Regions from separate parts of the Exiguobacterium sp. s130 genome, predicted to be linked through region 1. Evidence: riboswitches for the same ligand, from Rfam matches in the RefSeq annotation. Region 1 holds a riboswitch; each other region holds the start of a gene.
What was found. A riboswitch is a leader RNA that binds a small molecule or an ion and turns the genes downstream of it on or off. The one in region 1 is predicted to bind thiamine pyrophosphate.
Positions count from the first base shown of each region.

Region 2: it holds a riboswitch for thiamine pyrophosphate, as region 1 does, so the genes downstream of both, thiT (energy-coupled thiamine transporter ThiT) here and HZS85_RS10875 (3-oxoacyl-ACP reductase) in region 1, are expected to answer to the same signal.
Region 3: it holds a riboswitch for thiamine pyrophosphate, as region 1 does, so the genes downstream of both, thiD (bifunctional hydroxymethylpyrimidine kinase/phosphomethylpyrimidine kinase) here and HZS85_RS10875 (3-oxoacyl-ACP reductase) in region 1, are expected to answer to the same signal.
Region 4: it holds a riboswitch for thiamine pyrophosphate, as region 1 does, so the genes downstream of both, HZS85_RS09995 (thiamine phosphate synthase) here and HZS85_RS10875 (3-oxoacyl-ACP reductase) in region 1, are expected to answer to the same signal.

Region 1 is NZ_JACSNI010000003.1:605,967-612,071, reverse strand. Features, by position in the region: gene HZS85_RS10890 (hypothetical protein) at 9-233, opposite strand; gene HZS85_RS10885 (hypothetical protein) at 264-665, opposite strand; gene HZS85_RS10880 (LLM class flavin-dependent oxidoreductase) at 989-2,293, opposite strand; gene HZS85_RS10875 (3-oxoacyl-ACP reductase) at 2,348-3,100, opposite strand; TPP riboswitch at 3,235-3,335, opposite strand; gene HZS85_RS10870 (hypothetical protein) at 3,775-3,912, opposite strand; gene galU (UTP--glucose-1-phosphate uridylyltransferase GalU) at 4,145-5,011, opposite strand; gene HZS85_RS10860 (glycosyltransferase) at 5,046-6,105, opposite strand, start outside.
Region 2 is NZ_JACSNI010000002.1:572,842-578,946, forward strand. Features, by position in the region: gene HZS85_RS06905 (amino acid permease) at 1-960, shown strand, start outside; gene HZS85_RS06910 (thiamine diphosphokinase) at 1,016-1,618, opposite strand; gene thiT (energy-coupled thiamine transporter ThiT) at 1,620-2,180, opposite strand; TPP riboswitch at 2,240-2,349, opposite strand; gene rpe (ribulose-phosphate 3-epimerase) at 2,372-3,028, opposite strand; gene rsgA (ribosome small subunit-dependent GTPase A) at 3,031-3,936, opposite strand; gene pknB (Stk1 family PASTA domain-containing Ser/Thr kinase) at 3,962-5,896, opposite strand; gene HZS85_RS06935 (Stp1/IreP family PP2C-type Ser/Thr phosphatase) at 5,899-6,105, opposite strand, start outside.
Region 3 is NZ_JACSNI010000005.1:100,470-106,574, forward strand. Features, by position in the region: gene HZS85_RS13035 (murein hydrolase activator EnvC family protein) at 1-388, shown strand, start outside; gene HZS85_RS13040 (murein hydrolase activator EnvC family protein) at 590-1,867, shown strand; TPP riboswitch at 1,932-2,042, shown strand; gene thiD (bifunctional hydroxymethylpyrimidine kinase/phosphomethylpyrimidine kinase) at 2,158-2,961, shown strand; gene thiM (hydroxyethylthiazole kinase) at 2,942-3,709, shown strand; gene thiE (thiamine phosphate synthase) at 3,699-4,337, shown strand; gene HZS85_RS13060 (hypothetical protein) at 4,451-4,792, shown strand; gene HZS85_RS13065 (ArsR/SmtB family transcription factor) at 4,851-5,219, shown strand; gene HZS85_RS13070 (CHASE3 domain-containing protein) at 5,264-5,902, opposite strand; gene HZS85_RS13075 (YitT family protein) at 6,104-6,105, opposite strand, start outside.
Region 4 is NZ_JACSNI010000003.1:457,844-463,948, reverse strand. Features, by position in the region: gene HZS85_RS10015 (ThiF family adenylyltransferase) at 1-619, opposite strand, end outside; gene HZS85_RS10010 (thiazole synthase) at 616-1,380, opposite strand; gene thiS (sulfur carrier protein ThiS) at 1,383-1,583, opposite strand; gene HZS85_RS10000 (FAD-dependent oxidoreductase) at 1,580-2,524, opposite strand; gene HZS85_RS09995 (thiamine phosphate synthase) at 2,521-3,114, opposite strand; TPP riboswitch at 3,197-3,299, opposite strand; gene nagZ (beta-N-acetylhexosaminidase) at 3,356-4,576, opposite strand; gene HZS85_RS09985 (OsmC family protein) at 4,573-4,998, opposite strand; gene HZS85_RS09980 (MFS transporter) at 5,189-6,105, shown strand, end outside.

The sequences.
Region 1 (6,105 bases):
TTTTTATATCATTTTTCTACTTTCTTTTTTCTGTCTAGTACAATCAAAACAATCCCGATAACAAGTTCTACCGCAATTATCTTCCAAGCCAGATCTGGAATCGCCTCAAAGGCATCCCCTTCGGAGCTACCAGTCACATCTAACTCCTTAAGCAAATAAAAATCAGATAAGTAAATGGATAACCACATCTTAGTAAGTGCTGCTAATACGAAACAAAACCCCATCTTCTGCAAAGAAAAACCTCCACAAACAAAATAACAGTCTCAATAATGCGAAGTCCTCGCATTCCGATTCCGAGGACTTCTTGATGTTTTATCCATCACTAAAACAAAAATACTCATGATGCTCAATAATGTTCCAAGAACTGAAACGAGAATTGTTGTTATGCCATTAGGAATCATAAAACCTATCGGAATTAATCCCAAGAATGTTAAAACTATAATTGATTGATACGCGATATTTATCATTTTAATCACACTGTTACTGAAAAGAGATAAAATCAACGGCAACAAAAATAATCCGACGATGATCATAAGTGAAATTTTGAATACTCCTGGTTCTTCCAAGGAAATGGTACTCTCACCTACTGAATTCTTTGAAGCAACAAATAACATTGTGATAGCTGAGCACATCATCAAAAATACTAACGTAACTCTTTTTAACATGATAACCCCTCCTTACCATAAATATACCATTTTAAATTTAAAAAATGTAATTAACATACTACAAATATAACTTTTTAACAATTTATGAAGTGGGGTTATATCTTTTAAAATTTCATAATACTCGTGTCTGTGAGATTTCGCGATATAATTCAATTTTTCTGGATGCCGAGCTTCCCATTCGAGATTTTGAAGCAATGAGATTTGGATCGTTCCATCCATTTCCGACATCAAGTTCGTCAATCTAAAGTCACGCCGATTCGTGTTCGGGTCTTCAAGGATTTCTTCAAAATCTTTTCGGAATTTAGCTAAATTTTTCATCTAATTTAATCGATTAAACCTAGATGCTCTCTAAATGTAGTACTTTGATAGGACACTTTAAACAATCCTCTTTTTTGTAATTCAGGAACAATCATGTCTACAAAATCTTCTAAACTTGACGGTAATGACGGCGGCATCAAGTTGAAGCCATCTGCTACTCCCTCGTTAAACCAAAACTCCAACTGATCCACAATTTCTTCCGGAGTACCAATCAATGTCAGGTGTCCTCCTCCTGCTGCTAAATAGCCTAATAGTTCTTTGAGCGTCGGATCCGTATCTTCGATAATCTCTAGAATCGTTCGGTAGCGTCCGATGGGTCCGGAAAATTCCTCGATCGATGGTAAGGCCGGAATCTTTGCTTCGAGATCCCATGTGGAGCAGTCCTGTTGCAGAAAGAAACTCAATTGTTTCAACGCATTTTCAACCGGTAATTTTTCATCTAGTTCGGCTTTTTTGGCTAGTGCCTCTTCTCTTGTTTTACCAACATACGTTACTAAGCCTGGGTATATCTTAATCTTTCGATCTGGTGATTCAGTTTGTGTAATTTTCTTATGGAGTTTTTCACGAAAAGCATGGGCTTGTCTAAAATTCCATGACACAGAATATACGGCATCCGCATGTTTGGCTGCAAGGGCAATCCCTTCTTCAGAACCCCCCGCTTGCATCGCTACTGGCTTTCCTTGGGGACTACGCGGCGTAGACAAAGGACCTTTTACGCTGAAATAGGCTTCAGAATGATCGATAACTTGTATACGTTCAGGATCAATCAATTGGTTATCTGATCGATTCGCAAGAAAAGCCGCTTGATCCCATGATAAAAATAGCTTCTCCATCAATGTAACGAATTCGTCCGCCTTTTTATACCGCTCTTCCCTCGGTGGAAGTGCATACATTCCGTGGTTTAGTGCTTCCCAATCTGTCATCGAGGTCACTAAGTTCCAGCCTACCCTCCCCTTCGTTACGTGATCAAGGCTTAGAAGTTGCCTTGCTACTGTATACGGATTGGAGAACGTGCTCGATATCGTAGAGACTAATCCTATATGATCCGTCACTTGAGAAATAGCCGTTAGATTAATTAATGGATCCAACCAAAAGGCAGGTAAATCAGTTGCATTGGTAGCCGGAAAAGATTGATTATCCGCAAAAAATACTGCATCTAAACATCCAGCTTCCGCTATTTGAGACAAACGCTGATAATAGCGGCTCTCTCCGATTTCTTCAATTGCAGAATCAGGCATTAACCATGCGGCTTGATGATGACCACATCCATATAACAAAACGCCGATATTTAACTGATTTCTGTTCGTCATCTTCTGTTCACGAATCCCTTCTCTTACAAGCTGAGAATTTTTAAAACGCCTGCTTTAATTCATCGTTAACCCACCATCGACTGTTACGTTTTGACCGGTAATCCCAGATGCTGCTTCTGATGCCAAAAAGGCAACCAGTTGAGCCACTTCTTCTGGGCTCGTCACTTTTTTCAACGGGGTCGATTGGGCAATAAGATTAAATACTTCAGGGGTTGTCACAGCACTCGCATCTGTGACTTTCAATAACCCACCGGAGACGACATTCACGTTTATACCGTATTGACCTAGTTCTGCGGCCAGGTTACGTGTGAAACCAATCAGACCTGCTTTTGCTGTTGTGTATTCATGATAAGGAACGACGGGGTTTTGATAGAGGTTTGTTCCAATGCTGATGATACTACCGCTCTTTCGTTCCATAAATTGTGGTAAAACACTTTGGATGGTGTGAAAAGCAGCTTTTAGCGTTCCATCCAGTTGCTTTTGATAATCTTCCCACTCTAAATCGATGAACGATTTTTGAGCAACCGGATCAAATTTAAAATCTACTAATGCATTATTGACGACAACATCGATTTGACCGTAATGTGCTGTTGCGGATTGCATCATGCTCTCAACATCTTCCCGCTTCGTAACATCGGCATACAAGGCAAGTGCATTCTCTGCTCCTAGTTCGCTCACAAGCTTTTCAGCCGCCTCTTTGCTTTTATAGTAATTAATCACCACTTTAAATCCGTTGTTCACTAACACCCTTGCAATCGTCGCCCCAAGTCCTCGGCTACTTCCTGTCACTAATACTGTTCTGCTCATTCTTGTCCACTCCCTCATCCATTTTTGCAACTTAAATAGCGAAGTAGTAAACAAAAAACGCAACTCTCCAAAAGGAAAGTTGCGCACGTCTAAATAAACACATAGCAAAGAGCGACATCATCGCCTCCGCTTGTTCATCAGAGTTTACACTTTCCTACGCTAGTACGACCTAGTTCAGGTTCAAAGGGTTTGAGTAGCTACTCATCTCAGTTTAATAACACCCCTAGTGATTCTATTTAAGTTACCTTCACTTTAGTAGTCTTGTGAACACCTGTCAATGATGATGAAAGCGATTCGTTAATAGTATTTCTTTAAAGATCGAGCGTAAAAATAGGATTATTATCTGATTCGGATTACTTTGTTACGGTCATATCTTATACTAGGCAATACTGATTATCATTTTTTCTTTCTTTAATGATGTCTTAATATACGAGCGATTCGATATTTCTGATCAATTACGTGATCTAGTAGTCCGAATCATTAATATTTGCAATGTATAAAGCTTATCTTGCGTAATCATCTTATGGGGGCCATTAAGTAGTAAGTATGTCGTCTTCTCTCTTCAGTTTATATTTAATTTTTTTCGTCTTAAAGTATACGCACTCTATTTGAGAAAAATTGCACTTTGTCTTCAGTCTGAATCGACTAACTTCAGGTGGTCCTTCGTGTATCTCTTACTTTTCACTCGACTTATCCTGTAGGGAGCGCTCTACCAAAAGCACGAAAACGACTGCTGTTAGGACGCCAAGCACTCCTGGTAACACGGAAACGATCGGATCACTGAAAAATGCCGTTGGGATAAGTGCTGTCATTCCCCACTTCACACCCTTCAAGATCACAAGCGATAGAAGCAAGATCAGGAAGATTGTTTTCTTTTCGACACCTGTGAAAAATTGTCATTCTGCTTTTTTATCAGCCTTCACACCGAGCCACGTTAACATATGTAGCACCTCTCTTCTCTTTTTTTCTACGTTTTGACTAGACGGATTGGTTTCATGAATTACAAAAAAACCACTCTGAATCATGTCAGAGTGGTCCATCATGTTAAATGTCTAGTGTCTTGATGAAAGCTTTCAGCTCGTCACGCATCTCTGCATCTTTCAACGCATATTCAATCGTCGTCTTGACGAAACCGAGTTTCTCTCCGACGTCATAACGGTTACCCTCGAAATCATACGCATAGACTTGGCTATCCGCATTCAATCGCTCAATCGCATCCGTCAATTGAATCTCACCGCCTGCCCCTTCTCCTTGATTCGCTAGATAATCAAAGATATCCGGTGTCAGCACGTAACGTCCCATGATCGCGAGGTTCGATGGTGCTTTGCCCGGAGCCGGTTTTTCGACGAATTTCTTCACGTCATACAGTCGTCCGTTTTGTGAAACAGGATCGATGATGCCGTAACGATGCGTATCTTCGGGACGGACTTCTTGTACACCGATGACTGATTTTTCCGTCTGCTCGTAGACGTCCATCAATTGTTTGATTGCGGGATCATCCGACTCGACGATATCGTCCCCGAGTAAGACTGCGAACGGTTCGTTCCCGATGAATTGTTTTGCCGTCAAAATGGCGTGACCGAGACCTTTTTGTTCTTTTTGGCGGACATAGAAGATGTTCGCGAGGTTCGTCGAGAATTGAACCTTCTCGAGTAATTCCGTCTTCCCAGAGTTCTCGAGCGTGATCTCGAGTTCTTTTTGGTTATCGAAATGATCTTCGATGGCCCGTTTGTGTTTACCTGTGACGATGATGATATCTTCGATGCCGGCTTTTGCCGCTTCTTCGACGATATACTGGATCGTCGGTTTATCGAGAATCGGTAACATTTCTTTTGGCATTGCTTTTGTCGCAGGCAAGAAACGTGTCCCGAGTCCTGCTGCTGGGATAATGGCTTTCGTGATTTTCATCATAACGTTCATCCTCTTCATCGTTCAAGTAGTAGGTTTAGTTGCTTAATTCTTCTAGTAATCGTCCGTAGTTCTTTACAGCCGTCTCGAGGTACAGCGATGGCTTCGTCTCGACGCGCGCAAATGGTCGTTCGACGAGTTGCACCATCGCGGCAGCAAAAGCTTCCATGTCGTTCGCTGGAACGAGGTAGCCGTTCTCGCCGTGGGCGATGATTTCGCGTGGTCCGTATTTGACGTCATAAGAAATGACCGGACAGCCGACATTGATACTTTCCATGACCGTCAGTCCAAATCCTTCAAATTCGCTCGTCAACAGTGAGGCTTTCGATTCCCGGAACACTTCTGCCGGATTCGACGTGAAGCCGTGGATTTCAATATCGTCCTGTAAGCCGAGTTCCTCGATCAAACTCTCCATCATCGCCAGTTGCCCTTGTTCGTCCATGCCGTAGAGCACAAGCTTCGTCGCGTGACCGGATTGTTTGAAGATCGCATAACTCTTGATCAAATGATCCATCTGTTTTTGCAAACCGAATCGACCGATGAAACAAAATTGATCCTTGACCTGTTCGCGTCGTTGCGTTTGTTCTGGGACGATGAAGTGCGGAATGATGGAAATCTTCTCTTCCGGGATATTATACCGCTCCAGGATGTCTTCTTTTTGGTGATTCGTCAGACTGATGAAACGTGTCACTTTATCGGATTCCGAGAACATCGTCGTATATGATCCTTTGACGGTCGTACCATCCAAGTGTGAGTTGTGGATGACCATGATTCGTTTGACATCTGCTTTGATGTTGAGAATCGAGCGGTCCAGTAAACGCGCATCGACGAACAAGACATCACCGTCTTTAAACAATCGATTGAAGTAATACTCAAATAAGTCCTTCTCTTTTTTGAACGCTTTGTACATTCTGCCGTTGCGGTATAACTGAATCAAGATGAGCTTCGGGCGCGCCATTTCATTGTAGAACTTCTTACAATAGACATTGCCTTCCGAATCATATAGCTCTTCCATCATCTTTCCATGATGGACCGGCGAATAAATCGTCTTCCGGTGCAATTGACCGTAGACGTTATATTCCCAGCGCTCGACTTTT
Region 2 (6,105 bases), on a different contig from region 1:
TTCTCAAGTTTAAAGGTACTCGCCATTCTTTTCTTCATCATTCTTGGTGGCGCAGCTTGGTTTAGCTGGTTACCGATGGAAGCAGATCGTCCATCCTCATTGTTTGCAAACTTCACGGCAAGCGGTTGGTTTCCGAACGGAATTCTCGGTGTCTTGACGACGATGATTGCTGTCAACTTTGCTTTTCAGGGGACCGAATTGATCGGTGTCGCGGCTGGGGAGTCCGATAAGCCTGAAAAATCGATTCCAAAAGCTATCCGGAATACAGTTTGGCGCACGTTCATTTTCTTTGTCTTATCGATCACGATCGTCGGTGCATTGATTCCGTATGAGACGGCTGGCGGAGTCAGTAGTCCATTCATCATGGTCTTTGATGCGATCGGCATCCCGTATGCCGCTGACTTGATGAACATCGTCGTCTTGACAGCACTATTATCCGTCGGGAACTCGGGATTGTATGCCGCGACCCGAATGTTATGGGCAATGGCACAAGAAGGGATGATTTCAAAGAAATTATCTTATGTTAATGCCCGTGGTGTGCCGATGCGCGCTTTACTCTTTACGATGATGTTTGCGATGTTATCTCTTCTGACAGCTTTTTTCGCAGAGGATACCGTCTTTATCTGGCTCTTGTCTTTAGCTGGACTCGGTGCTCAAGTCGGTTGGATTTCAATTTCCGCTTCGCAACTTGCGTTCCGCCGTCAGTTCATCCGAAACGGACATGATCTATCCGAACTAAAGTTCAAGACGCCATTCTATCCAGCATTACCGTTGATATCGTTGACACTTAATGTCGTTGTCCTTTTCAGTCTTGCGTTTCAAGCGGATCAACGAATTGCTTTATACATCGGTGTTCCATTTTTCCTCGTCATGTGGGGAAGCTATCATCTGTTCATTAAAGGAAAACACCTATCGGCTCAAAGTGACATTCGAGTCGCCCCTTCCCAACTCGAAGAATAATGCCATATGAAAAGAGGCCGCGGTATCATCCACGGCCTTTTTTCATATGCTTGTTCTATTCCTTAAGTGTTCGCATCATCAATAGTTCTCCTTGATGGAGCTCTACTGTCGCTTCTGACGTACTCCATTCATTACTGACGGTCAAGGAACCTCCGACCGGAACAGGATGCATATCAAGTGGATATTTGACTCCAGCTAAACTCAAGATTGACGGCACAAGTGGAATGAAAGAAAGATAATGATAGCTTTCGGCTTCGACTGCATACGATCCTACTGCCAAATATCGCACCTCTTCCCGTTTCGTGACGAGTCGCGCTTCAGGGTATTGCTTCAATAAATACACATTTTGAACGGTCATGTCGAGTCGTCCACCTGTTGCTCCGACGATGATAGTATCATCAAACCGTTTCATCTCTGATACTGTACGAAGGGCGAGTTCGAGATCCGTCTCATCTTTCTCAGCCGGATGAACGATTGCTCCTTCAGGTACGTAACCAAGCGAATCAAAATCACCGATCGTCATGTCGCATGTCAGCCCAAACAATTCAATAGTCTGAACACCACCATCGACACCAATGATGAAATCACTAGACTGACAAAGCATCCGCAAATCAGGCACTTCTTCTTGAGGACCGGCGCACACGAGAATCGCCCGCATCTCAGACGCCTCGTGCTGAATAACGTAGTAAACGTGGCGCAGTTGTAAAGAGGAGACCCGCGACGACACCGCATAAAACATAAGATGGTACCATGTATGTCGCGTTATAAACTAATGAATATGGCACGACTGGACCTTCTGCATATTTCGCGAAGAACACGATTCCGCTGATGACATGACAGATATAACGGAGTCCTGCGCCTAATAGTGTTGCAAGGAGAACGAACGCCATCAAACGTTTCTTTTGTCCGTTACGTGCAGTTTGTCTAACCTGACGGGCGAACAGACCGCTCAGTCCGACGACACCGTATGCAATCGTGTAATCGAGTAATGGTTGGACGATCGTCAAGACTTGTGGGGCGAACATCAGTTGGATCGTACCAACAAGCGCTCCTGTGACGACACCTCCGATGACACCGTGGCGAAATGCCATGACAAAGATCGGTAACATCGCTAAGCTGATTGAACCGCCTTGTGGCATTTTAAATGGAATCAGTAAATCAAAGACGACCCCGAGACTTGCGAAGATGGCAATTTCCATCATCATTTGTAACCGTTTCATGCTATTTCCTCCTTCATTGTACGAGAGGACGCAAAAAGGCAATACGACGAACGCCGTACTGCCTGCGTGCGCCACATCCCTACGTCCGTTTGAACGGAACAGGTTCGAAGGGTTAAAGTCTAAAAGACTCCTCTCAGCCGCTTTTCAAGCGACACCCCTTGCGGTCATCATATTTCGTTTTCTCGTTCTTATTATACGGCAGCCCCTTGACGAATGCTAGTGATCGCTTCCGCATAATCTGGTGCATTGTAGATTGCTGATCCCGCGACAAGAACGTTCGCGCCGTTTTCGATGCAAAGTTTTGCTGTTTCCGGGTTGACGCCACCATCAATCTCGATTTCAAATGTCAGATCACGATCTGCTTTCATTTGTGCAAGTGATGCGAGTTTTGGCATGACATTCTCGATGAAGGCTTGTCCACCAAAGCCCGGATTGACCGTCATCAATAAGACCATATCGACATCCTCAAGGACGTGTTCAATCGTCGATAATGGCGTGTGAGGATTCAAGACGACCCCTGCTTTTGCACCGGATAGCTTGATTTGTTGTAAAACACGGTGGACGTGGTTCGTCGCTTCGACGTGGAACGTCACGATATCTGCCCCTGCCTTAACGAAATCTTCAACGAAACGTTCTGGCTGGTCAATCATTAAATGGACATCAAGGACCATATCCGTCTTTTGACGTAAACTGCTGAGCACAGGTAGTCCAAACGAGATATTCGGTACGAACTGACCATCCATGACATCGAAATGGATATAGTCCGCGCCTGCTGCCTCGACTGCTTTGACATCACGCTCAAGATTCGCAAAATCTGCTGATAAGATAGATGGTGCAATTTTAATCATCTTCAATACCTCCGGGCTCGATTCTTGATTTCGTCTATAAACATACCATAGTTCTCATAACGAGAGGACATGATTTCTTGTGCTTCGACGGCTTCCTTGACAGCACATCCGGGTTCATTCAAGTGCAAACATCCTCGATACTTACATTCGTCCTGTACAGCCACGAATTCAGGAAAACTCCACCGTACATCCTCGATTTCCATATCATACGGAAAATCAAGGTTCGAGAAACCTGGTGTATCAGCAATCAAGCCTTCGGCAAGTGGCATCAACGTGACGTGTCGTGTCGTATGCCGCCCACGTCCGAGTGATTTCGAAATCGCACTCGTCTCTAAGTCGAGTGTTGGTTCAAGTGCGTTCAAGAGCGAACTTTTCCCAACTCCAGATTGTCCGGCAAGAACACTCGTTTTCCCGGCCAGTAACGGACGGACTTGCTCAACACCCGACAACGTCTCACTGGATGTCTCGATGACCGTATATCCAATCTTCCGGTAAGCGGCAATTGCCTCTCTAACTGCAGGACCTTTGACATCATCAAGCAAGTCCATCTTCGTTAACAGGATGACGGGTTGGATTTCCTTCGCTTCGATCAAGACGAGGAAACGATCGAGCAAGTGCGCTGAAAAATCAGGTTCTGCAGCCGAGACGACAAGCAACGCTTGATCGATATTCGCGACAGGCGGGCGTACTAAAAAGTTGTCCCGCTCCTTCACTTCGAGAATATACCCGGTCTCACTTTCGATATGAAGAACGACTTCGTCTCCAACAACTGGACTGATGCCGCGTTTTCGGAAATTCCCTCTTGCCCGTGAACGGACCTCTCCTTCTGGTGTCATGACATCATAAAAGCCACCCTGCAGGCGTATGATCGTTCCTTCTCGATTCTCTTCGATGCGTTGTTCCGTCATCCTATGCACTCCTTTTTCATCACATTCACTGTGCGTCTTTTGCTTGATTGTACGTGATGGTTTTTGAACGATACACCGTATCGTCTTTATAAATCGTAATCTTGCCTTCTTCTCCCGGATCAATCGTCACCGGCACGTCGAATGTCTCATCTTGGTCAATTGATTCTTCGATGACGGTCCGCTTCCCTTTCGCATCTTCCGTCTCAATCCGGATGACTTGTTTCGGTGGTTCCTCGTCCTCGTTCTCGCTGACTGCGTCATAGACGACCTTTTCAGGGAACGTCGCTGTCAACGTTTTTTCTTCCTCACCTTTTGAGATGAAGACCGTCACGGAGTCGTTCGGTTCGACTTGAGTCCCTGCTTGTGGGAATTGACGGATAACTTGATCGAGTTTCACGTCGCTAGAAAATTCTTGCTCGAACGTTCCATCGAGCCCTTTTTCGTCCAGGTAGGCTTTTGCTTCGTCACTCGATAAGTTCGTCAAATCCTTCAACTCGAAGGAAGATGTTCCTTCCGAGACGGTGATCGTAATCGTTTGTTCTTTCGCGATGACCTCCGTACCAGCCGAGATCGATTGCCGGATCACATTACCTCGCTCGATTTCATCCGACTTTTCACGTTCGACCTCGACTTTAGCGAATCCAGCCTCTTTTAACGTCTCAATCGCCTCTTTTTCAGCGTCATCTGTCACATCCGGTACTTCGACCGGAGCACTTCCGGTAGAGACGACCAAGTTGACTGTCGAGCCCTTCTTGACCTGTGCGTTTTCACGCGGTGTCTGACTGATGACGTCTCCCTCATCGACCGTATCACTGTTTCGTTCTGTCGTCTCGACAACAAATCCAAGTTTCTCAAGCTTCGTTTCCGCTTCATCTCCATCCGTTTTGACGACGGACGGTACCGTAACGGTAGGATCCGGCCACATCGCAAACGTCGTAGCCGCTCCACCGAGTAATACCAGTAATAATAGGATGACCCACCAGCGTTTTTTCTTTTTCTTTTCTGACGGTTTCGGTTGAACGGTCGTGACGACAGGTGTGTCCGGTTCCGCTTTTGATTCTTCTGGCACTTGTACAGGTGATAAGACCATCGTCTTTTCCATCTCATCCTCTTCTGCACCTCGGATGCCTTCACTTGCTCGTTCGTCAGACAACGCCGTCACCATATCTGCCTTAAAGGCTGCGACGGACTGCTGACGGTCATGCGGTGCTTTTGCGAGCGCCTGCATGATACAGTTCTCAAGCGCTTGTGGCACTTTCGGATTCAAGACGGATGGACGACGCGGTGTATCTTGCAGATGCTTCAAAGCGATTGCAACCGGTGAATCACCCTCGAACGGTACTTGTCCTGTCACAAGTTCGTATAAGACAGCACCAAGCGAATAGATATCCGACTTCTCATCGGCAAATTTACCTTTTGCTTGTTCTGGCGAGAAGTAATGGACAGACCCAAGGACGGACATAGTATGCGTCAGAGTCGCATTCGACATCGCCACAGCGATTCCGAAATCCGTTACTTTGACGGTACCATCCTCTCGAATCAACATGTTTTGCGGTTTGATATCGCGATGGATGATTCGGTGTGCATGGGCATGATCGATCGCATCACAAATTTGAGCGATGATATCGACGGCCTGCGGCACAGGTAATGCTTGATTTTCACAAAATGTCTTTAATGTCATACCATCGATATACTCCATGACGATGTAATAGATGGCATCTTCTTCGCCTACATCATAGACGGCAACGATGTTTGGATGATTCAAGCTGGTAGCAGCATGCGCTTCACGTTCGAATCGACGAATGAACTGTTCGTCATGCGAAAATTCAGTCCGTAAAATCTTAATGGCAACATGACGCTTTAAAATCTCATCATAGGCTTGATAGACATTCGCCATCCCGCCACTTCCAACTAGCCGTTCTATGCGGTAGCGGTCATTTAATCGATCTCCGTATCGCATATTCAGACCCTCTTTCTTTCTTTGAACCGGATGGCGGCAATCGTAATATTATCCGCGCCTCCTCGAGCATTCGCTTCTTTCACCAATCGTCCGACGATCTCATCAAGCGGATCATCCCGTAAGATGATTTGTTCGATGACATCATCTGGCACTTCATCGGTCAACCCGTCGCTACACACAAGGACGAGGTCATAGTCTGGAGCATCTCT
Region 3 (6,105 bases), on a different contig from region 1:
TGGGGCTGTCACGCAAGGCTATGGCTCAGCAGGTGGAGAAAACGGTTATACGTTCCATAACGGGATCGACTTTGGTGGTCCGGTTGGAACTCCAATCGTTGCAGCTGCAACAGGAACAGTCATTACAGCATCAGGTGGTGGTCCTTACGGAAACCACATCATGATTGCTCACCAATTAAACGGTAAAACGTACACAACATTGTATGCTCATATGAGCGCACTCAATGCTCACGCAGGTCAACGCGTCAGTCAAGGTGAACAAATCGGTTTACGTGGAAGCACTGGGAATTCAACTGGTCCACACTTACACTTTGAAATCCACGTCGGTGGATACAGCTATAGTGCAACTGGTCCAGCCAGCTCAGTGAACCCAATGACGATGTTTTAAACAGTAAAGAATCGTTGCTTATGCAGCGGTTCTTTTTTTGCGATTTTCAAAAAATAAATGATTATATTACAAAAAATGTTTTCATTTGAAATGTAAATGAAATTTTTTTGAAACGATTAGGGTGCTATAATCTATTTCAGATATGAGAGAAACTTGAATACTATAATAAAATATGAAAAACATAAGTGAGGAAAACGATATATGCTAAAAAAACTAATTTCTACCATTGTTTTGGGAGCATTACTTATAACAGGAACACAACCAATTGCGGCAGCAACGATCAAAGAAAAAAAGGCTGAAAATGCCGCAGAACAACGTAAATTAGAAAAAGCAATTAAAAAACAAGAGTCGAAAATTTCGAAAGAACAACGTCAAATCAATCGAATCGATGCAGCGATCAACGAAAAGATTTTTCAGATTTCCGAAAAAAATAAACAAATCGAGAAATTGAATTTGCGAATCGATGAATTAAAAGCAGACATCGTTCGCTACGAAGAGATGTTGAAAAAACAAGAAGAACTACTCGGTGATCGTCTACGTGTCTTCCAAGAAAACGATGGAAACTCAATCAAATGGGAAGAAGTCATTTTTGGATCGAAGGATTTAGGTGATTTATTTAGTCGTGTCATGGCAGGGAAAAAAATCGCGGAGCAAGATGATAAAATGATTTCGGATTACATCGCAACCCAACAAAAGCTAGCGGAAGCAAAACAAGCGCTCGTTGAAAAAAAGGCGGAGCAGGTTGAAGAGAAGAAAACATTAATCGAACAAAAAAAAGCGTTGAAAGTTCAAATGAAAGAACGCAGTGCTACGCTTAAAAAATTAAGAAAAGGTAAGACGAAGTTTACGACAGAACTTCTAGACGCGAAAGAACTACAAGCGACACTTGAAGCTCAAGAACGTGCGATTGCGGCAGCGAAGGCAGCAGCTAAAGTGGCGGCTGAAAGAGCAGCAGCCGAGAAAGCAGCAGCTGAAAAAGCCGCTAAAGCGAATGCTCAAGCAGCAAAACAAGCAGGTAAGAGTTCAGAATCACCTACTTCAGTTGCTTCACCCGTTGTTTCGAGCGGTGGGAAATTCGTTCGTCCATCTTCTGGTGGCGTATCACAAGGGTTTGGACCAGCAAGCGGTGCGAACGGCTATACGTTCCATAATGGTGTCGATTTCAGTGGTTCGGTCGGCTCACCAATCGTCGCAGCAGCAGCTGGAACGGTCATTACAGCTTCAGGTGGTGGGCCTTATGGAAATCACGTCATGATTTCTCACTTCCTTGACGGGAAAGTCTATACGACAGTCTACGCTCATATGAGTTCGTTATCTGTTCATGCAGGACAAACAGTTTCTCAAGGTCAGCAAGTTGGAACACTTGGTAGTACTGGGAATTCAACAGGACCACACTTGCATTTCGAACTACATGTCGGAGGCTATCAGTACAGTGCCTCTTCTCCTCTGAATGCAGTTAATCCATTAGCATATCTATAATTCAAAACGAGCTTCGGCTCGTTTTTTTCTTGCCGCTATGCTACAGTTAAGGCGAAATGAATACTTGAGCAACTAGGGGAGCTGGAGGAATCCGGCTGAGAGGAAAACCAATCTGTTTTCGACCCTATTACCTGAACTGGATAATACCAGCGTAGGAAAGTTGAGCCGAACGGATACCGAAGTGGTTGGATAACGATTTCGTATAGCGTCGACTGCTTTTTTACAGCGGTCGACGCTTTTTTTGTCGGTAACAACTCCCTTACATTGCTCGATGGAAAGGTGAGAAAAATATGAAACATGTATTGACGATTGCGGGATCTGACTCCGGTGGTGGAGCTGGAATTCAGGCAGATTTAAAGACATTTTCGGCATTGGGCGTTTATGGGATGAGTGTTTTGACAGCGGTAACGGCTCAAAATACACTGGGCGTTCAAGCAGTAGAAGAGTTATCATCGGAAATCGTTGATGCCCAATTAGCTTCAATCTTTTCAGATATTCGTGTGGATGCTATCAAAATCGGTATGGTCTCGAATGCACAAACGATTCACGTCATTGCAACACATCTTCGCAAACAGACAGTTCCAATCATACTAGACCCTGTCATGGTCGCAAAAGGCGGGCATGCCCTATTGCGGACGGAGGCAGAGGAAGCACTAATCGCGGAGTTACTGCCACTTGCGACACTCGTCACACCAAATTTACCGGAAGCAGAGCGCTTAACAGGGCAATCAGTTACTAATCTAGAGGAGATGCGACTTGCGATGCATCAGTTGGCTATGGAGACTGGAGCTGTCTTGTTAAAAGGTGGACATCTACCGGGAGCTGCCACGGATTTATTATGGGACGGGCAAGAAGAATACCGTTTCACATCAGATCGGTTAGATAATCAACATACTCACGGAACAGGCTGTACCTTATCTGCAGCGATTGCGGCACGGATGGCACTTGGAGAAGCTTTACCGGACAGTGTACGTCAGGCCAAGAAGTATGTTACAGAGGCGATTCGTCATGGATTTGCTCTCGGACAAGGGATTGGACCGACACATCATTTTCATTCACTTTGGAGGGATTCACATGTTTACGACCATTCTTAAACACAAACCACTCATTCATCATTTGACGAACACAGTCACGATCAATGATTGCGCCAATGTCACACTTGCCGTTGGCGCATCTCCAGTCATGGCGGAGGATATTCGCGAAGTGGAAGAGATGGTTCGACGCGCGCAAGCTCTTGTCTTGAACATTGGAACAATTGATGCAGACATGCAAGCAACTCAACGACTCGCCGCAAGCGAAGCGAGACGCTTGAACGTTCCGATCATCCTTGATCCAGTTGGAGCGGGAGCCACATCATTGCGTACGTCCTTTTCAAAAGAATTGAGTAGACTCGGATGTACGGTCGTTAAAGGAAATGCTTCAGAAATCAAGACATTGCTTGGGGAGAATGGACGAACAAAAGGAGTCGATGCTGCTAGTGATGAGATCATGGATCGAGAAATCATTCGTGCATTCGCTCGTAAACAAAAGTCCGTCATTGTCGTCACAGGTCCAATCGACTACATCACGGATGGCATGCGCGAAGTGGAACTACAAGTAGGTACGCCGCGTCTCGGAGACGTCACAGGTACGGGGTGTATGACAGCTTCTTTGATTGCGAGTTTTCTTGGTGCAGGATATTCTGCATTTGAGGCAGCAGTCCACGGAACATTTATCATGGGAAAAGCAGGAGAACAGGCAGCATCAGAAAAAGGTCTAGGTAATTTCAAACGAGAGTTGTTCAATGCAATCAGTCTGATGACGGAGCAAGATTTGATGGAGGTGGTAGAACATGTCAATTGATTATTCCATTTATGCGGTGACAGATCGTCGATATCATCCGGGAGTTGCAATCGAAACGGTCGTTGAAGAAGCGATTTTAGGTGGTGCAACGATTATACAATTACGGGAAAAAACAGCGCAGGGAAAGGAATTCTTCGAACAGGCAGTCCGGTTAAAGAGACTGACGGATCGTCATGATGTTCCTTTGATTATCAATGACCGAATTGATATTGCGTTACTTGTCGGAGCTGGTTTGCATATCGGACAAGAAGATATTCCTCTAACCGCAGCGCGACGTCTCTTACCGAACACTGTGATCGGCGTATCGGTAGCAACCGTCGCGCAAGCGATTGAAGCAGAACGAGATGGAGCATCTTATTTAGGTGTAGGTTCTCTATTTGCGACGTCATCGAAAGCAGACGCCGACTCGATGTCACACACGATGCTTCAAGCGATTCGCGAAGCCGTGCGCTTACCTTTAATTGGCATTGGCGGAATTACGGCAACGAATGTCGCTTCTCTTCCTATCCCATTAGAAGGATATGCGGTCATCTCGGAAATTTTTGCTAAAGAAGATCGACGGCGTGCTGCACAACATATGACAGATGCTGTACGGGAATGGCATCAATCTCTTCAGAACAGGGTATAATCCGTTCAGAGGTGATTGTATTGAAATGGCAGACGATCCGTTTTCGGGGCTATTGGATCCGGTATCGATTGGAACCACAAATCATTCGCGTAGATAATCGGGGGATCTACCATTTGGGGAAAATTTTATTTCCGCGTCCTAATCGTGTATCTTATGAAATGGCTCTCTTGCTGAAGGAAAAGTATGAAAGACGCTACAAACGTCCGTTGTATATCAAGACAAGTTCGATCGCTACAGAAATTTGGGGACACACCCACTTAGACATCTATTATCGAATACTGCTTCGTCTCCCGATTCCTGCTCGATTACGTAAGCGTTATAGGAATCGATTGGAGAGTACGAAGATCATCGATATCGGTGTACGTGCGGTCGATCAAAATCGAATCGTTTGGGATATCGGTGATTACGTAGGGGGATGGGTTGTATTTTGGCTCATTCGTAGGCGGATGCGCTGAACTTGCAAATGTCCTGTTTCTCATGGTGCAATATAGAAATAGAAACGAGGTGACGGACATGGACATTCCCCGTTGTGAAACGATTGCTATTGATGAACAGCGTGCGTCTGAGATTGGACAAGTCGTTGATACGATTCCGACGCTTGAAATCGGAAAATTATTTAAGATCCTTTCAGATGCGACACGACTACGAATCGTTTATGCGTTGACGATCGAAGAGGAATTGTGCGTTTGTGATGTCTCTGCTTCTGTCGACTGCTCGATTGCGACAGCATCTCATCATCTTCGCTCCCTGTTAAAACAAGGGCTCGTCAAGTTTCGTAAAGATGGAAAAGTCGTGTATTATTCTTTAGATGACCATCATGTGTCGTCGCTTGTTCATATGGCGATGGAGCATGTACAAGAGGGAAAAGCAGTATCTGAATAATTCTTAGAGTAAACGAAAAGCGCAGCCAAAGCTGCGCTTTTCGTTTACTCTAAGGACGATTCGTCTGACTTGTTAGGTGCGAACCGGTGGGAAAAAAAGATTGTCGCACTAATTAATAAAAAGGACAGAATAGAGAGACTGAGACACATCCATTTATATCTAGCGACTAAAGTATCTGATTGTTGTAATTTTGCTTGAAGTGTCTTATACAAATCATCTTTCACACGAGATAAGTCCTCGAGAATCGTTTGTGTCGTTTGCGTCGTTTGTTTGGCAAGGCGCTTTGCTGCCGTTGGACTCTGACGCTCATAGACGACGAATACTCGTTCAATCTCGGACTCCCAGACATTATTGCGACGTAGTAAATCCTTGATTGCTCCTGGCGTGGTCGACGATTGATTTAGACTGTTTCGTAAATCATGAATTTTAGAAGTAGAAAAGTAATACTGTTCGAGATAACGACTATCTTCATACAATAAAAGACCACGCACCGCATTGGCACGATCTCGGTTATGTTCAACCAACTGGTCCACTTGATTGATTAACGGTATGTCATGATCCTTCATTTGCTCTGTTATCGTTGCAATCGTCCGATAACCGGATAGGGCGTAAATGATTGGGATAGAAGCGAATAAACTGATCAAAAGGATCAGCAGAATACGCTGACGCCAAAGTGAGTGCATGCAATCATTCCTTTAAATAAATAGACATGTCATAAGCTTAACTACTATCGCAAAAAAAGTGAAGCCTGTCCATTTTTTGAATAGGGAGAAGAAAGTAAAAAAATCAGTATTCCGAATAAAAAAGCAGGAAAGCTGGTGCAATACGAGAAGCTGTTTTAAAGTAAACGAAATAGAAAAAGCACAGCTAGGCTGCGCTTGAGTTT
Region 4 (6,105 bases), 150 kb from region 1:
CGCTCAACCACTTCAACGCTTCCGTCACTTGTAGAGAGGCGACCATCTGAACAGCTGGACCGATGATTCCCGCCGTATCACACGTCTCCTGATCACGTGGTAATTGATCGAGCAGACAATGCAGACATGGCGTCTCTCCCGGGCGAACAGTGAAAGTAATCCCGTAACTGCCGATGCAGCCACCGTAAATCCACGGAATCGAGCGCAACAATGCCATATCGTTCATCAGTAAACGAATATCGAAATGATCCGTCGCATCGATGATGAGATCAATATCATCGAGAAGCCACGTCAGCGCTGCCCGGTCGACATCTAATACATGTGCTTCGATCATCACCTTCGAATTAATCGCTTCAAGTCGCGCTTTTGCAGCAATCGCCTTCGGTATGCTGTGCCGTGCATCATCCTCCGTATAGAGTTGTTGCCGTTGTAGATTACTCCACTCGACATAATCACGGTCGACGATTCGGACGACGCCGACACCAGCGCGAACGAGTTGTTCTGCCGATGCTGTTCCGAGTGCCCCCATCCCGATGATCAGTACCTTTGCTGTTGCGAAGCGTGCTTGTCCTGCTTCTCCAATCGGTCGAAATCGAGTTTGACGTGAATAACGTGTCATCGAATCAATCCACTCGTTGGACTACTCGCGACTGCATACTGTTTCTTCTCGATTCTTCCCGCTTCGTAGCCGAAGCGCCCTGCTTCGACAGCTAGTCGCATCGCGTGCGCCATCTTGACCGGATCTTGGGCATGGGCGACAGCGGAGTTCAATAAGACACCATCCGCTCCCAGTTCCATTGCATAGGCGACGTCAGTTGGAGAACCGATGCCAGCGTCGACGATGACAGGCACCGACGTCTGCTCGATGATGAACTTTAGGTGGAGCGGATTGAGGATGCCTTGCCCGGAACCGATCGGTGACGCAGCCGGCATGATGGCATGACAGCCGAGTTCCTCGAGTCGTCGTGCAAGGACGACGTCGTCCGATGTATACGGTAAGACGATGAACCCATCTTTGAGTAACTCTTCAGAAGCCCGTAACGTCTCGATTGGGTCAGGTAGTAATGTCTTATCGCACCCAATCACTTCAACCTTGACCATGTCACACATACCGGATGCCCGCGCAAGCTTTGCTAGCCGGACCGCTTCTTCCGCTGTCTTCGCACCAGCCGTGTTCGGTAGTAAATCGTACTTCGTTAAATCAAGCGACTCCAAGAAATTCGATTGTTGTTTGTCGAAGAGATCGAGCCGCCGGACAGCGAACGTCAAGATTTGTGAAGCGGACGCATCGATGGCCTCCTGCTGTACCGTAGCATCCGTATATTTCCCCGTTCCAAGTAATAACCGTGATTCGAATGTCTTTTCTCCAATTTTCAACATCTTTATCCTCCTCCTACGAAATGAACGATTTCGAATGTGTCATTGTTCCGAACGACCGTTTGATCGTAAGCTCCGCGGTCGATGATCTGTCGGTTCTGTTCGACGATGACGAGTTTTTCCCCTAAGCCAAGTTGCGTGAGCATATCCTCAATCGTTTCAATCTGTTCAATGGTGTGGTCGTTGCCGTTAATCGTAATGTTCATCGGACTTCCTCCTTTAGAGTCAACTGTAATGTGTTTGCCAAGACTTCCGTTGTCGCCGGTGCGAGTAATATGCCATGCCGATGATGCCCCGTCGCTATAAAGATCCGCCGGGATGAATCAGCGACTCCGATATATGGCAAGCCGGACTCTGTTTGTGGTCGTACGCCTGACCAGACTTCTTCGATGACAGCATCACGGATCGATGGATAGAGACGCTCTGCTGCTTGAAGCAGTGACGTGACTCCTGCGACACTAACACCGATCGTCTCGTCGTGCGGTAGTTCGGTCGCACCGATCAATATCCGTCCGTCCGCTTTCGGTACGAGGTAGACGGCGTCATCAAACAGGATCGAGCGTAATGGCTGACCTGCGAGACGGACCGCCAGACACTCCCCTTTGACCCCATATGTCGCAATCGAAATGCCAGCTGTATCGAGCAAGGCTTGGGACCCGCGTCCGGCAGCAACCGTCACCGTTCGTCCCGTCCACGTTCCCATGTTCGACTCAACCCTAATGAAATCATTACTCTCCTCGATTCGCGTGACGTCCACCTGTTCTTCGATTGGTACCCCACGATTTCGTAAGGCATGCATCAATGCAGTCGTCAGTCGTCGCGGATCGATTTGACCGACCGATGGAAATAAGTATTCTTGTCCATTTCGTTTCAATAAAAATGGTTGTTTCCGGTAGCCACAATCGATCCCGGTCTCGTTCTCAAGGCGACGTGCGAGCAACGGATACAGACGGCGACTTCGAGCGGCAAGCGTATGCAATTCTTCTCTCAGCTCGATGTCCGTCGCAAGCATCCCGGCAGCCGCCCGACTCGTCCCTTGTCCGCATGTTCCGCGATCAAGGACAAGAACGGATTCGTTCTGACAAGCGAGACTGTAAGCAAGCGTCAAACCGATGACTCCACCGCCGATGATGATGTGATCTGTCATACCCGTACCCCCTGATAACGCTGAATGGCAGCATGCGGGTCCGCTTGACCGAGAATACCGGATAAGACGGCGATTCCGCTTGCACCGGTCGCTGCGATTTCAGGAATGCGATCAGGAGTGATCCCGCCGATTGCGATGACTGGTTTCGTCGTGAAGGTGACAACTTGCTTCAAGGCGTCGATCCCTCGCGGTGGCACGTTTGGTTTCGACGCTGTCGGATAAATATGACCGTACAGCAGTCGGTCGGCTCCTTCCGCTTCTGCTGCAAGTGCTTCTGCCAGAGAGTGGACGGATTTCCCGATGATGAGATCCGGAAAGTGTCGCCGAACATCGCGGACACATAAGGATCGTCGCGTCAACTGCACACCGATACCAGCGACATGGGCGACGTCGACCCGGTCATGAACGGTTAATTGATTAGGCGAATACCCTTTCGCAAGGAGCGCGTCAATCAGTTCTAGCAATTCTGCTGCCGACAAATTCGGTTCTCGAAGATGAAGCTGATCCGTATATGGTTGAAGCGATTGAAAGGTTTCCACTCCATCGCGTGGATTGATGGATCCCGTCGAAATCAGATGTAAACGCATCATGTTCTTCCTTTCCATACGAAAAAGGACCACTCCCGACGTTGAAGGGAGTGGTCCGAAAATGCGCTAAAGCGCTAAGGATATCTAAGGTTTCGAGCCACTTCCCTCCGCTAGTACGAACTAGATCAGGTTCAAAGGGTCCGGATACTTCCGTCTCAGTCTGCTGGGAGACTCCCCTAGTGTCTTTTCGTGTTTAATTGGCTTGCCCCATTAGTCTAGCATGAGTTGCTTTACTTCGCTAGTCCTAGTTGAGCGCTTCCACTTGCTGAATAAGCTCCGATTTCGTCGGTCGCTGTTGCTTCTGGCTGTCGGCATAGGTCTGCTTCAGCTTTAAGATCCGCATCACTTTAGCATCGAGCATCGCAGGCGTCAGCGTTTTGTCTTTAACGGCTTGCATCACTTCGGTGTGGACCTTCGGATAGGCACCTGCTTCCGAAAACATCGCCATATCAGCTCCATTGACAAGTGCCTGGCGTGCCGCTTCCGCGAGACCATATCGTTTCGTGATCGCCCCCATGACAAGGTCATCCGTGATGATGACACCCTTGAATCCGAGTTGTTGACGCAAGAGGTCAGTCAAGATCGGCTTCGAGAGCGAAGATGGATTTTGGTCGTCATACGCGGGATAGAGAATATGGGCGACCATCACCATCTCGGCGCCCTCTTGAATCGCTTCTTGGAACGGTAACAGTTCCGTTCGCTTCAGTTCTTCCTTTGATGCTGTCACTTTCGGCAAACCGACATGGGAATCGACACTCGTATTGCCGTGACCGGGAAAATGTTTGACGACCGGAATCGTTCCCGTCTCTTGCATCCCGTGCATCAGGGCCGTACCGAGAGTCGCAACGGTCTTCGGATCAGCACTTAACGCACGGTCGCCGATGATTGGATTGTTCGGATTGCTATTGACGTCAAGGACCGGTGCGAAGTCCATGTTGAACCCATAAAATCGTGACAGGTGACCGAGCGTACGTCCGACATCTTCCATTTTTGCAGCATCTGCACCTTGCGCCATCCGTTGACTCGTCGGGAGACGTAATCGTTGATCCGGTACCCGGCTGACCCGTCCGCCCTCTTCATCAACCCCGACGAAAACATACGGTTTTTGGTTCGTTTCTTGAATGGCACGCGTGAACGTCAAGAGTTGATCTTCTGACGTAATATTCCCACCAAGCAGTAAGACCCCACCGATCGCATGCGTCTGCAACAATTTCCGGTCAGCTGCTGAAAGTTCCGTTCCGGCAACTCCGATATAGAGCAATTGATCGATCTTTTCTGACGTCGACATCGCTTCAAGTTGCTGCTTTAATCGTGCTTGTTGTTGTTCTTCCTTTGTCGGCTCAGGCTTTGATTTCTTCGCCTCCGTCGGTTGCTTCGTTGCTGGTTGTGATGGTTTCGTTGGTTCCGTCGTCTCCTGCGCACACCCTGCAAGCAACAGGCAACCGATCAGTGCTACTTTCTTCACAAAGGATCCTCGCTCCGGACACCATTGATGGAATAATAGACGGAAATCTCAGCGTTCAAGGATTGCGAAACCGAACAATATTTATCTTTTGATAACGAGATGGCGCGACGGACCTTATCTTCCGGGAGATCACCTTCAAGCCGGTAATGAATCGAGATCGACGTAAAACGCCGCGGATGATCCTCTGCCCGTTCCCCTTCGATATCCATTTCGAAATGAGTGATCGTCAAGCGCATCTTCTCTAAAATCGAGACGATGTCGATTCCAGTACAGCCGGCAACGGCATGTAGCAGCAGTTCAGTCGGTCGTGGTGCTTGATTTTCGCCACCGTTCTCCGGTGCTGCATCCATCGCAAGATGATGCCCTGATTCCGTCTGTCCACTAAACCCCATCTGTTTGTTCCATGTCACTGTCGCTTGCATCGTTTCCACTCCTTTGTCAGTAGTCTTCTTCTGTAGTATACGCAAAAAACAGCAAGCCTGGAAATTCACACGCTATTTCGAATAATGGTTCTTTTCCCGAATTCTCGCTTTGCGATACCCGACGAAATCGTTTCATGCTATCCTGTTACTCATAGTTTCGCGCGCAAGCGCCAGAATTGAGGAATCATCCATGTCACCTACTACTCGTTTAAGTCGACGCGATTGGCTGTTGATCGCCACGTTGTCGCTCCTGACGTTCGTTCTCGGAACAAGCGAATTCGTCATCGTCGGGATCCTCGCTGAAATCTCCTCAGCTCTTAATATCACGATCGCAACAGCCGGTACGCTCGTCTCGGCCTTTGCCATCTCCTTTGCGATTGGTACACCGATTGTCATGTCGCTGATCGGTCACTTGGAACGGCGTCGCCTGATTCTACGTCTGTTACTCGTTTGGGTCTTACTGAACCTTGCCAGTAGTTTTGCTCCAAGTTACGAAGTATTGCTCGCCACCCGCATCCTGACAGCCATCCTGACCGGTGTCTTGATCTCGCTCGCAATGGTCGTCGCAAGCGATGGCGTACCTGTCGCGAAGCGCGGTGTCGCCGTTTCGTTCATTTTCGGTGGTTTTACACTCGCGAACGTCCTTGGTGTTCCGATCGGTACGTTCATCGGTCAACACGCTGGCTTCGCAGCCACGTTTTGGCTGACGACAGTCATGGGAATGATTGCGTTCCTCGCTGTGTGGAAGATCGTTCCCGTCCAGCAATCGACGGGCTCCGGTTCAATCAAGGAGCAGCTTGGATTGCTCGCTAATCCACGGATCCTGATCGCCTTCTTCATTCCGTCGTTCGGCTTCGGAGCAACTTACGTCGTCTACACGTACCTCGTGCCGATCCTGCAAACGGAACTCGGCATCGCGAAGACATGGATTAGTCCGATCCTGCTCGCTTACGGTGTCGTCTCGATCTTCAGTAACATCCTTGCCGGCAAGATTGCAAGTAAAAATCCGATGGGTCGCTTACGGTTCGTCTTCGTCGTACAAGCAATCGTCCTTGCTGCATTATACTTCACGACAGTATCCCTTCCGCTTGGTCTGTTCAACATCGC